DNA from 2 places in the Lentibacillus sp. L22 genome. Region 1 is predicted to be linked to the other one. Evidence: riboswitches for the same ligand, from Rfam matches in the RefSeq annotation. Region 1 holds a riboswitch; the other holds the start of a gene.
The links. A riboswitch is a leader RNA that binds a small molecule or an ion and turns the genes downstream of it on or off. The one in region 1 is predicted to bind S-adenosylmethionine.
Positions count from the first base shown of each region.

Region 1 (4,824 bases):
TGCGGTACCTGTAAAAAAGCGAAAAATTGGCTGGATGAACACAATATAGATTATACAAGTATACATATTGTGGACAACCCGCCATCACAGGAAGAATTGATGCAATTGATCGAGAAAAGCGGGTTGCCTGCAAAGAAGTTTTTCAATACGAGTGGCAAGAAGTATCGGGAAGGAAATTTCAAGGAAAAAATTAAGGATGCAAGCACCGAAGAAATGGCAGAAATGCTCGCATCCGATGGCATGTTGATCAAACGGCCGATCGTCACGGATGGACAGAATGTAACGGTTGGATTTAAGGAAGAAACTTTTCAGGAAAATTGGTTGTAAAATTAAAGTGAAATACTAGAAATAAACGAGAATACCTAGTATAGTAATATTGCAATGAATAAAGAGGATGTTCAAAAAGTCCGGTAAAAATGACCTCAGACTACTGTTGACGTTACAACAGGACGCCCTAAGACCTTAGCTGATCTTGGTCCTTTTTATACTCCTTTTTGAACGCACTTTAACGGAGGGATTTTCAATGAGCTTACCAGAAGAATTATTATATTCAGAAGAACATGAGTGGGTAAAAAAAGAAGACGATAAAGTCAGAATCGGAATTACAGATTTTGCCCAAGATGAATTAGGCGACATTGTTTTTGTTGAATTACCAGAAGTTGGTGACGACATCGAAGCAGATGAGCCTTTCGGAAGTGTGGAATCGGTAAAAACTGTTTCAGAATTGTATGCGCCAATTAGTGGTAAAGTTGTTGAAGTAAATGATGATTTAGAGGACAACCCTGAATTTGTGAACGAATCACCATATGAAAAGGCGTGGATGATTGTCGTTGAACCATCGGATGAATCAGAAATGGATGACCTGCTGTCGGCTAAACAATACGAAGAAGTAACGCAGGAAGACTAATTTCCACAAATGAATAGTACATGTCAGAAGGCTGGCTTGCACCGAAAAAGAAGGTGTATAGTCAGCCTTATTCACATCATAAGATGGTAATAGGGAAGCTTTTTGCTTGAATTGGTAAGGAGTGCTATGGGATCATGACAAATGAATCGGATAAGGTGATTATTGTTGAAGGGTTAACCGATAAAAAGCAAATCAAAAAAGTCATCACAGAGGACCTGGAAATTGTTTGTACGAATGGAACGCTGGGTGTGGAACGGTTTGATGAACTATTATATGCGTACGATTTGGATAATAAAGACGTATTTATTTTAGTTGATGAGGATGATTCAGGGATCAAGTTACGCAAACAATTGGCCCGGGAACTTCCGCATGCCAATCACTTATATGTCAGTAGTGAGTACCGGGAAGTAGCAACAACGCCCGAGCAGGTACTTGCGACAATTTTGGTTAGCAAAAGCATTGAGGTTAATCCGATATTTTTAATTTAGGGTGATCGTATTGCAGCAATTTACAGAAGAAGCAAAAGCAAAAGAGAGTTATTTTCTATATATTTTCACCCCGTTGTGTGGTACGTGTAAACTGGCCAGGACGATGCTGGATAAGATCGAGTCTGTACATCAGGAAAATATTTTTTACGAAATGAACGCCTCAATAAATCCGGAGTTTATGCAGGAATACAAGATCGAAAGTGTTCCGTGTTTGTTCATCAAACAAGATGGAAAAATCAAGGAGCGAGTTTATGCATTCCGCTCCATTGCCAATATTTATCACTATTTGCTTGAATATAAACCGGAATTGTTTGCGACATCATAATTCAACGAGGCTCTGGCAAACAAGTGGATCCAGCATGGACAAAGGGTATAAGGACAGGGTATCCATATTCTTATATTGCCTTTTGCAGGCGGTTGATCTACCAACCAATTGATGTAGGATAATTGGGAATTAGCGAACTATTGAACTTCATATTGACACTAGTGATTTGCAATGCTAATATTTAATTTATTATTAACAGCAATATATGATAAATCTCTTATCTTGAGCGGTGGAGGGACTGGCCCTGTGAACCCGCGGCAACCTTCAGGCAATTCGTTTGAAAGGTGCCAATTCCTGCAGAGTAGTACTTTGACAGATGAGGGAACTTAGAAGACATTAAAAACGTCTTTCTGTTCCCCGCAGAAAGACGTTTTTCCGTTATGTGGGGCATAATATAATCATGAAAATACAGATGATTTAAGTTTGTTTCCTGTATGGTTTGCCCTGGAAGGATTTTAAAAGGAGGACTATTTCTTGATTTCGATTGAAGGGTTGAGCAAAATTTTCTCATCATCCAATAATGAGCAAATCACTGCTGTGAATGAATTAACGTTAGATATACAAGAAGGCGAGATATTCGGGGTGATCGGATATAGCGGGGCGGGAAAGAGTACGTTTGTCAGGCTGCTGAATCGGCTGGAGGAACCGACGAGCGGACGGATTGTTATCCATGACCACGATATTACCGAGATGAATGCGAAACAGCTTCGGGTTGCCAGACAAGAAATCGGTATGATCTTTCAACATTTTAATCTGCTTTGGTCACGGACGGTCAAAGACAATATCGCATTTCCGCTGGAGATTGCAGGTGTTCCAAAGGACAAGCGTGACAAGCGGGTGAAGGAATTAATCAATCTTGTTGGTCTTACGGAACGCGAGAATGCTTACCCATCCCAGTTAAGTGGTGGACAAAAACAGCGGGTGGGAATTGCCAGAGCGCTTGCAAATAACCCGAAAGTATTATTATGTGACGAAGCAACTTCGGCGTTGGATCCGGAAACAACCGATTCCATTTTGGACCTGTTGGTGGATATTAATAAACAGCTGGGATTAACGATTATCTTAATCACCCATGAAATGCACGTCATTCGCAAAATTTGTAACCAGGTCGCTGTCATGGAAAAAGGAAAAATTGTGGAGCAAGGCGATGTGTTGGACATATTTTTGCGGCCGCAACAGCAGGTAACGAAGCGTTTTGTTGAACAGGTGATGGGGACAGCAGATGAAAATGAAGGTGTAACAGATCTGATTAACACATATGAGCATGGTAAAATTGTTCGTCTGCATTTTATTGGGGAAACTGCCAATCAGGCACTCATCAGCAAGGTGGCCAAGGAGTTTTCCATCGACGTAAATATCCTGCAGGGAAAAATTACGCAGACACAGGCAGGAGCCTATGGAACATTGTTTGTTCAGATGATCGGCGAAACGTCTGAATTGAACAAGGCGCTCCGGTTTATTCAGGATACCTCGGTAGAAGTGGAGGTGTTCCGTGATGCTGACTGATTTATTTCCTAATTTGAATATGGAAGATTTTTGGGATGCGACCTATGAAACATTTTATATGACCTTATTGGGACTTCTTGGTACATTTATTCTGGGAATTTTACTAGGGTTGCTCTTATACCTGACAGCTAAAGATGGGATATGGCAGAATAAATTTATTAACCTAATTGTTGCTGCTGCTGTCAATATCTTTCGTGCGATCCCATTTATTATTTTGATCTTTTTGTTATTCCCATTTACCGATTTTTTACTAGGAACGATTCGCGGCCCCAATGCTGCATTGCCTGCCTTAATTATCGGGTCGGCACCGTTTTATGGCCGATTAGTTGAGATTGCTCTAAAAGAAGTGGATAAAGGTGTGGTTGAGGCTGCAAAATCCATGGGGGCAAAAACAAGAACAATTATCTTTCGCGTCTTACTGCCGGAATCGATGCCTGCTTTGATTTCCGGATTAACGGTGACCGCAATTGCGTTAATTGGTTATACGGCAATGGCTGGAGTAATTGGCGCTGGAGGATTAGGTAATTATGCCTATTATTTTGGTTTCCAGCGACGTGACTTTGATGTTGTCCTTGTTTGTACTGTGGCAATTGTTATCATTGTATTTATTTTTCAGTTCATTGGCGACTTTATTTCCAATAAATTAGATAAAAGATAGAGAGGGGAATTTTTGATGAAAAAGGTTTTTATACTTCTGTCTGCAATACTGGTACTTCTTTTAGCGGCTTGTGGCGGTGGTTCCAGTGAGGGTAAAGATGAAGACGGTAATACAACCATTAAAGTGGGTGCAACAAGTGTCCCACATGCCGAAGTATTGGAAAAGGCGAAACCGATCTTGAAAGAAAAAGGGATTAATTTAGAGATTGAGGAATTTCAAGATTATGTATTACCTAACGATGCACTTGCTGATAGTGATCTGGATGCGAATTATTTTCAAACCATTCCCTTCTTAGAACAAGTGATAAAAGATACCGGCTACGATCTGGATTACATTGATGGCATTCATATTGAACCAATGGGGATTTATTCAAAAGATATTAAAAGTCTGGATGACGTCAAAAATGGTACAGAAGTGATTATGAGTAATTCAGCGTCAGACCATGGACGGATACTGGAATTATTTGAAAAAAGTGGCTTAATCAAGCTGGATGATAATGTGGATAAAGTAAATGCGCAGATTGATGATATTGTTGAAAATCCAAAGCATTTAAAATTTTCAGCTGATTATGATGCTGCAATTTTACCGGAACTCTATAATAAAGAAGACAATGTCCTTGTTGCAATCAATACTAACTATGCAATTCAGGCTGATTTAAATCCACTGAAGGATGCTTTGGCTATAGAGGACGAAAATTCCCCATATGTGAATGTGGTTGCCGTACGATCGGAGGATAAAGATAATGAAGCATTAAATACACTTGTTGATGTGCTGCAATCCAAAGAAATACAAGATTTTATGATGGACAAATACGATGGAGCAGTTGTCCCGGTCGGTGGCGAGGATTAAATTGCAACGTTTAGAAAATATCGAGTAAATGACAGGTATAAGGGTGAAAATAAAGGTATTTAACGAAAAATAATTATTGTGTTTACCGCAG
Region 1 is NZ_JBFNXI010000010.1:63,519-68,342, forward strand. It holds gene ABRT01_RS07210 (arsenate reductase family protein) at 1-327, shown strand, start outside; gene gcvH (glycine cleavage system protein GcvH) at 524-907, shown strand; gene ABRT01_RS07220 (toprim domain-containing protein) at 1,042-1,395, shown strand; gene ABRT01_RS07225 (thioredoxin family protein) at 1,406-1,720, shown strand; SAM riboswitch class I at 1,935-2,043, shown strand; gene ABRT01_RS07230 (methionine ABC transporter ATP-binding protein) at 2,195-3,226, shown strand; gene ABRT01_RS07235 (methionine ABC transporter permease) at 3,216-3,884, shown strand; gene ABRT01_RS07240 (MetQ/NlpA family ABC transporter substrate-binding protein) at 3,900-4,733, shown strand.

Region 2 (4,824 bases), on a different contig from region 1:
GTTAAATGATCAGGTTCGTCGTGATATTTTAAACAAAGAGCAGTTTGAGGAATTACTTGGAAACTCTGGCATCACCCCTGACACATTAATTGTATTGTACGGTGATAATAACAACTGGTTCGCAGCATATGCATACTGGCAGTTGAAAATTTTTGGTCACGAACAAGTCAAATTATTGGATGGCGGCCGGGTAAAATGGGAGCTTGAAGAACGCCCATATGTAACAACTGAACCTAATGTAACCCCTGTAAAATATGAGGCGAAAAATCCAGATCTGTCTGTTCGTGCGCTTCAACCTGAAGTATTAGCTGCAGTAAAGGATGGCAACGTAGCGCTTGTAGATGTCCGCAGTCCACAAGAATTTAGCGGTGAAGTTATTGCGCCACCAGGAATGACCGAAACAGCTCAACGCGGTGGACATATACCAGGAGCTGCCAATGTGCCATGGAAACAAGCTACGAATGAGGATGGTACGTTTAAATCTCCAGAGGAATTAAAAGAATTATATGGAACAAAAGGAATTACTTCCGATAAAGATGTTATCACCTATTGCCGAATTGGTGAACGTTCTGCTCACACATGGTTTGCCCTTCACGAGTTACTTGGCTTTGACAACGTCCGCAACTATGACGGCTCCTGGACCGAATGGGGAAGCATGGTTGGCGTACCGGTTGAGAGGTAAAGCAATGGCGGTAGAAACCATTCGTGTGAGTGACGTTCCAATCATAAAACAGCTATTCTCAAAAGCGCTAAAGGATGGACAGCTTGAAAAACTACCAATCTATTTGGATGCATCTGTGTTAGATTCCTATAAAGAAAAGGACGATTATAAAATCATTCGAACCGATACGTCTGGACGAATTTCCAAAACCGGTGGCTGGTCCTTGGACTTTGGAATTAGTGACGATGATGTGATTCTTCAGGTTACTGCAGAAAGTTTTGTCCACAGGATTCCAGATAAGGAAAAGGAACAATGGCTGGCTCATCTGGTGTCATTGCCAACTAGCCAAAACTTTATCAAAGGTGTCATTCGTCCCGGTTGTTTGGACGATGGAGCAATACGTTCCTGGTAGGATCATCCCCCCCAAGCATCAAGGGGGGATGTTTGTTTTTGTTTCTTTTGATAGCTGAAAATATGAAACAGTCATTGTATGCTCATTGCATGTTTTCAATAAAAAAGGAACTCCTCCATTAGGAAGTTCCTAATAAAAATCCAGACTATCCCCACAACACTACAGAGACCCTTGAATATCCTTAACCGAAGACATTTCGAGATTGTACCAATGATCAAAAACCCCATACTTCATTGGCGATCTCGACAATAAACTTCAGCTTCCTCCATTGATCTTCCTCAGTTAATTTATTTCCATGATGAGTTGAGGCAAATCCGCATTGTGTACTTAGAGCTAGTTGTTCAAGCGGTACATATTGTGATGCTTCCTCGATTCGTGCTTTAATCTTTTCCTTATCTTCCAGCTCACCAGATTTGGAAGTGACCAGGCCAAGTACAACCTGTGCCCCTCCATTTGGGATATATTCCAATGGTTTGAAATCACCGGAACGATCATCGTCATACTCTAAAAAGAATCCATTGACATTTTCTTTGGCAAATAATGTGGGTGCAATCCGTTTATAACTTCCTGCAAATGCCCAGTTAGATCGATAATTACCGCGACAGAGATGGGTTGTCACATACAAATCATCCGGTTTTCCTTCCAGTACGCCGTTAACAACCCGCAATGCCAAATCAATTAATTGTTCTCGATTAAATGTACCGTCATTGAACGGAATATCGGGTGACGAAAGACCGGCAATATACACATCGTCAAATTGTAAGTATCGTACACCAGCATCATAAAACGCCCGTAATGCATCCCGGTAGGTTTGAATAATATCATCTGCATATTCCTCTATATCCGGATAGATACTTTCATCGCGAATACCGGGATTGAATAATTGGTTAGGACTTGGAATCGTTTGTTTGGCAACTGCCCGGCCATCTACAATGTCATGAAACAAGGAAAAGTCTTTTAGAAACGGATGGTCCGGATTGAACGAGATCTTGCCAATGTTTCGTACATCATACTTTTCCGTTTCCTCCTCGCCGTGAAAAACGAATCCAGTTTCAGGAACATAGCCTTCTACACCATTTAAATGTTCCAGGAAATCTGTATGCCAGAAGCGGCGTCTGAACTCTCCGTCACTCACGGCTTTTAAACCGACCTCAATCTGCTTGTCAACAATGCGCTTGATTTCCTTCGTTTCTACCTCACGCAGTTGTTCAGCGGAGATGCTTCCTTCTTTGTATGCCTTCCTCGCCTGCTGCAAATTTTCTGGACGAAGCAAGCTGCCAACAAGATCAGCTTTAAATGGTGCTTTGGTTAATGTAATCGACATGTAATATACCCTCTTTCTTTTTTGTGATGGTTAAAATCAATAGGTTCAGCTATTCCTGCAACACCGCTCCTTTCTGTCTAGTTTACGCGGGGCCTTTATGGAATCAAAAAACCCCTTCTTGAATTAAGAAGAGGTTTCACGATCACAGTTGTTCGCTCTTCTTATCTTCAAGCATGACGCTTCTGGAATTGGCACAGTACTCTATACCGAGTCTGCTGCCGAGGCTTCCAAGGGCCAGTCCCTCCACCTCTCTGGATAAGAAAAAATTATATTAAATTATTAATATTTACGTTACACGTGACGATACTAAATGTCAAGGGATTTTTGAATGTTTACAAAAGTAACATACACTGACCCAAAGCCAATAAAATATATTCAATGGATCAAACAAGTAAAGTACTTATTCCCTTTTCTCCTAAGAAACTATTCCTCCTCCATTTTTTAAATACTGAATCATTCCCTCTGTCGCACGGTAAGCGAATGCGCCGATAGTAACGGTTGGATTGTAATTACTGTTATGCGGGAAGGAAGAGCCGCCTACAACGAATAGGTTTTCCATATCCCACATCTGTGAATACGTGTTGACTGCTGAATTATCCTTACTATCACCCATGATGGCGCCACCGAAGAAATGATCGGTATAAAATTTGTGGTCGAATTGCGTATCATCATCAATTTCATCGACATCCACGATATCGGCACCCATTTTTTCCACGATTTTTTTGGAAGTGTTAATACCGTGACGGGTGCGGCTGATATCATAGTCCTGGTATTCACAGGTTACTCTGAGCAGCGGATTGCCAAGATAATCGGTGTACGTTGGATCCAGGTCCATGTAGCTGTTCTTATTCGGCAAAAATGCGGTCTGTGGGGTCAGGAAGATATTGCGATTCGTGTAGTGCAATGAATTTTTCTTAAATTCCTTCCCCCAGATTGGTGTACCTTTTGGAACTTGGTTATTGGCAATCGGCCGCATTCCCGTCTGGAAGTAATGCACTTCATACCCATGTAGAAAATCGAGATCGGTATGGTCGATATTATCACCGCTAAAGTCATCAATCGTCGTACCCAGGGCACCTGCACCGGCATACAAATTGAATTTTTTATCTTCAAAGAAGCCGCGGGTACCGACATAGGTAGAGAGATTGGAAAAATGGCCGGTGAAGTTTTTGCCGATGATACCTTTTCCAGTTTTAGGATTGTATGGTTCGCCAATCTCAGATAATAATAATAACCGGTTATTGGTAAAAACAAATCCGGCAAGCACAACAATGTCAGCAGGTTGCTCGTATTCTTGACCGGTTGAGGTATCGGTATAAATGATCCCGTTAGCCCGGTTGCCGCTATGGGTAACCCGGGTGGCAGTGCATTGATTACGCAGTTCGTAATTGCCAGTCTTTTCGGCAGTTGCAAGTACAGTTACAATCGGATCCGCCTTCGCACCAAAGTCACAGCCATATTCCTCACAAAATGCACAATACATACAGGCGTTAATGGTTTCTCCGTCCGGGTTCGTGTACTGCTTGGTGACGTTGGCAGATGGTATGTGATAGGGATGATATCCGAGTTCTTTCGCGGCTTTTTTATACAGCCGGGTAACCGCGGTCTCCTGCATCGGCGGATTCGGATATTTATCTGAACGCTTGGGCCCGATTGGGTTTTCTTCTCCGGATATACCGGCAGTTTTTTCGAATTTGTCGTAATACGGTTCCAATTCGTCATAGGTAATGCCCCAGTCCTGAATGGTCATATCTTTGGGGATTTTATCCTTGCCGTAGCGATCCACCGTTTTACTGTAAATCTCAAAATCATATGGCAACCAGCGGAAACTAATGCCATTCCAATGTACACCTGCCCCTCCAGTGTCTGTGCCGATGCGGGCGTGACTATTGTTGCGCACGGGCAATGCTGTATCGTTTATACTACTTCTCGAGGTAATGGTGTCCTTATTTAATTTCTGCATCAAATCATAGCGGATGGAATATTTTAATTCATCCTTGGTACCAACAAAATCATCTTGCTTTTTGTTCTCTCCGCGTTCTAACACGACAACTTGGTAACCTGCTTTGGAAAGTTCTGCAGCGGCAATACCACCTGCCCAACCAGAGCCAACGATAACTGCATCCACTTTATCGAGTTTTTGGACCATATTCTCTCCTCCTTGTCATGTTGATTAATGTCCTTGATATTGCTTTAGGCTCATTGGTTCGATTTTGTCGAATTTCTCGTTGCTAATAATATTAGTGTACGATGGCTGGGAACCAGGAAATTCCTTCATACGCCAGCCGTCCATGTTTTTGTTTCCGCCATATAGCGGGTCAGCGTAACACCCCTCTAATGTTGCTTGCCGTAACAAGGTGAAAAAATCAGCTGCAGAAACACCTTGCATCTTGACTTTGTTATGTTCAAAGTCCTGTAAAATTTCAA
Region 2 is NZ_JBFNXI010000014.1:28,309-33,132, forward strand. It holds gene ABRT01_RS08710 (sulfurtransferase) at 1-682, shown strand, start outside; gene ABRT01_RS08715 (hypothetical protein) at 687-1,073, shown strand; gene ABRT01_RS08720 (5-methyltetrahydropteroyltriglutamate--homocysteine S-methyltransferase) at 1,288-2,397, opposite strand; SAM riboswitch class I at 2,556-2,659, opposite strand; gene ABRT01_RS08725 (GMC family oxidoreductase) at 2,813-4,546, opposite strand; gene ABRT01_RS08730 (gluconate 2-dehydrogenase subunit 3 family protein) at 4,571-4,824, opposite strand, start outside.
Region 2: another riboswitch for S-adenosylmethionine. It lies ahead of ABRT01_RS08720 (5-methyltetrahydropteroyltriglutamate--homocysteine S-methyltransferase); the one in region 1 lies ahead of ABRT01_RS07230 (methionine ABC transporter ATP-binding protein).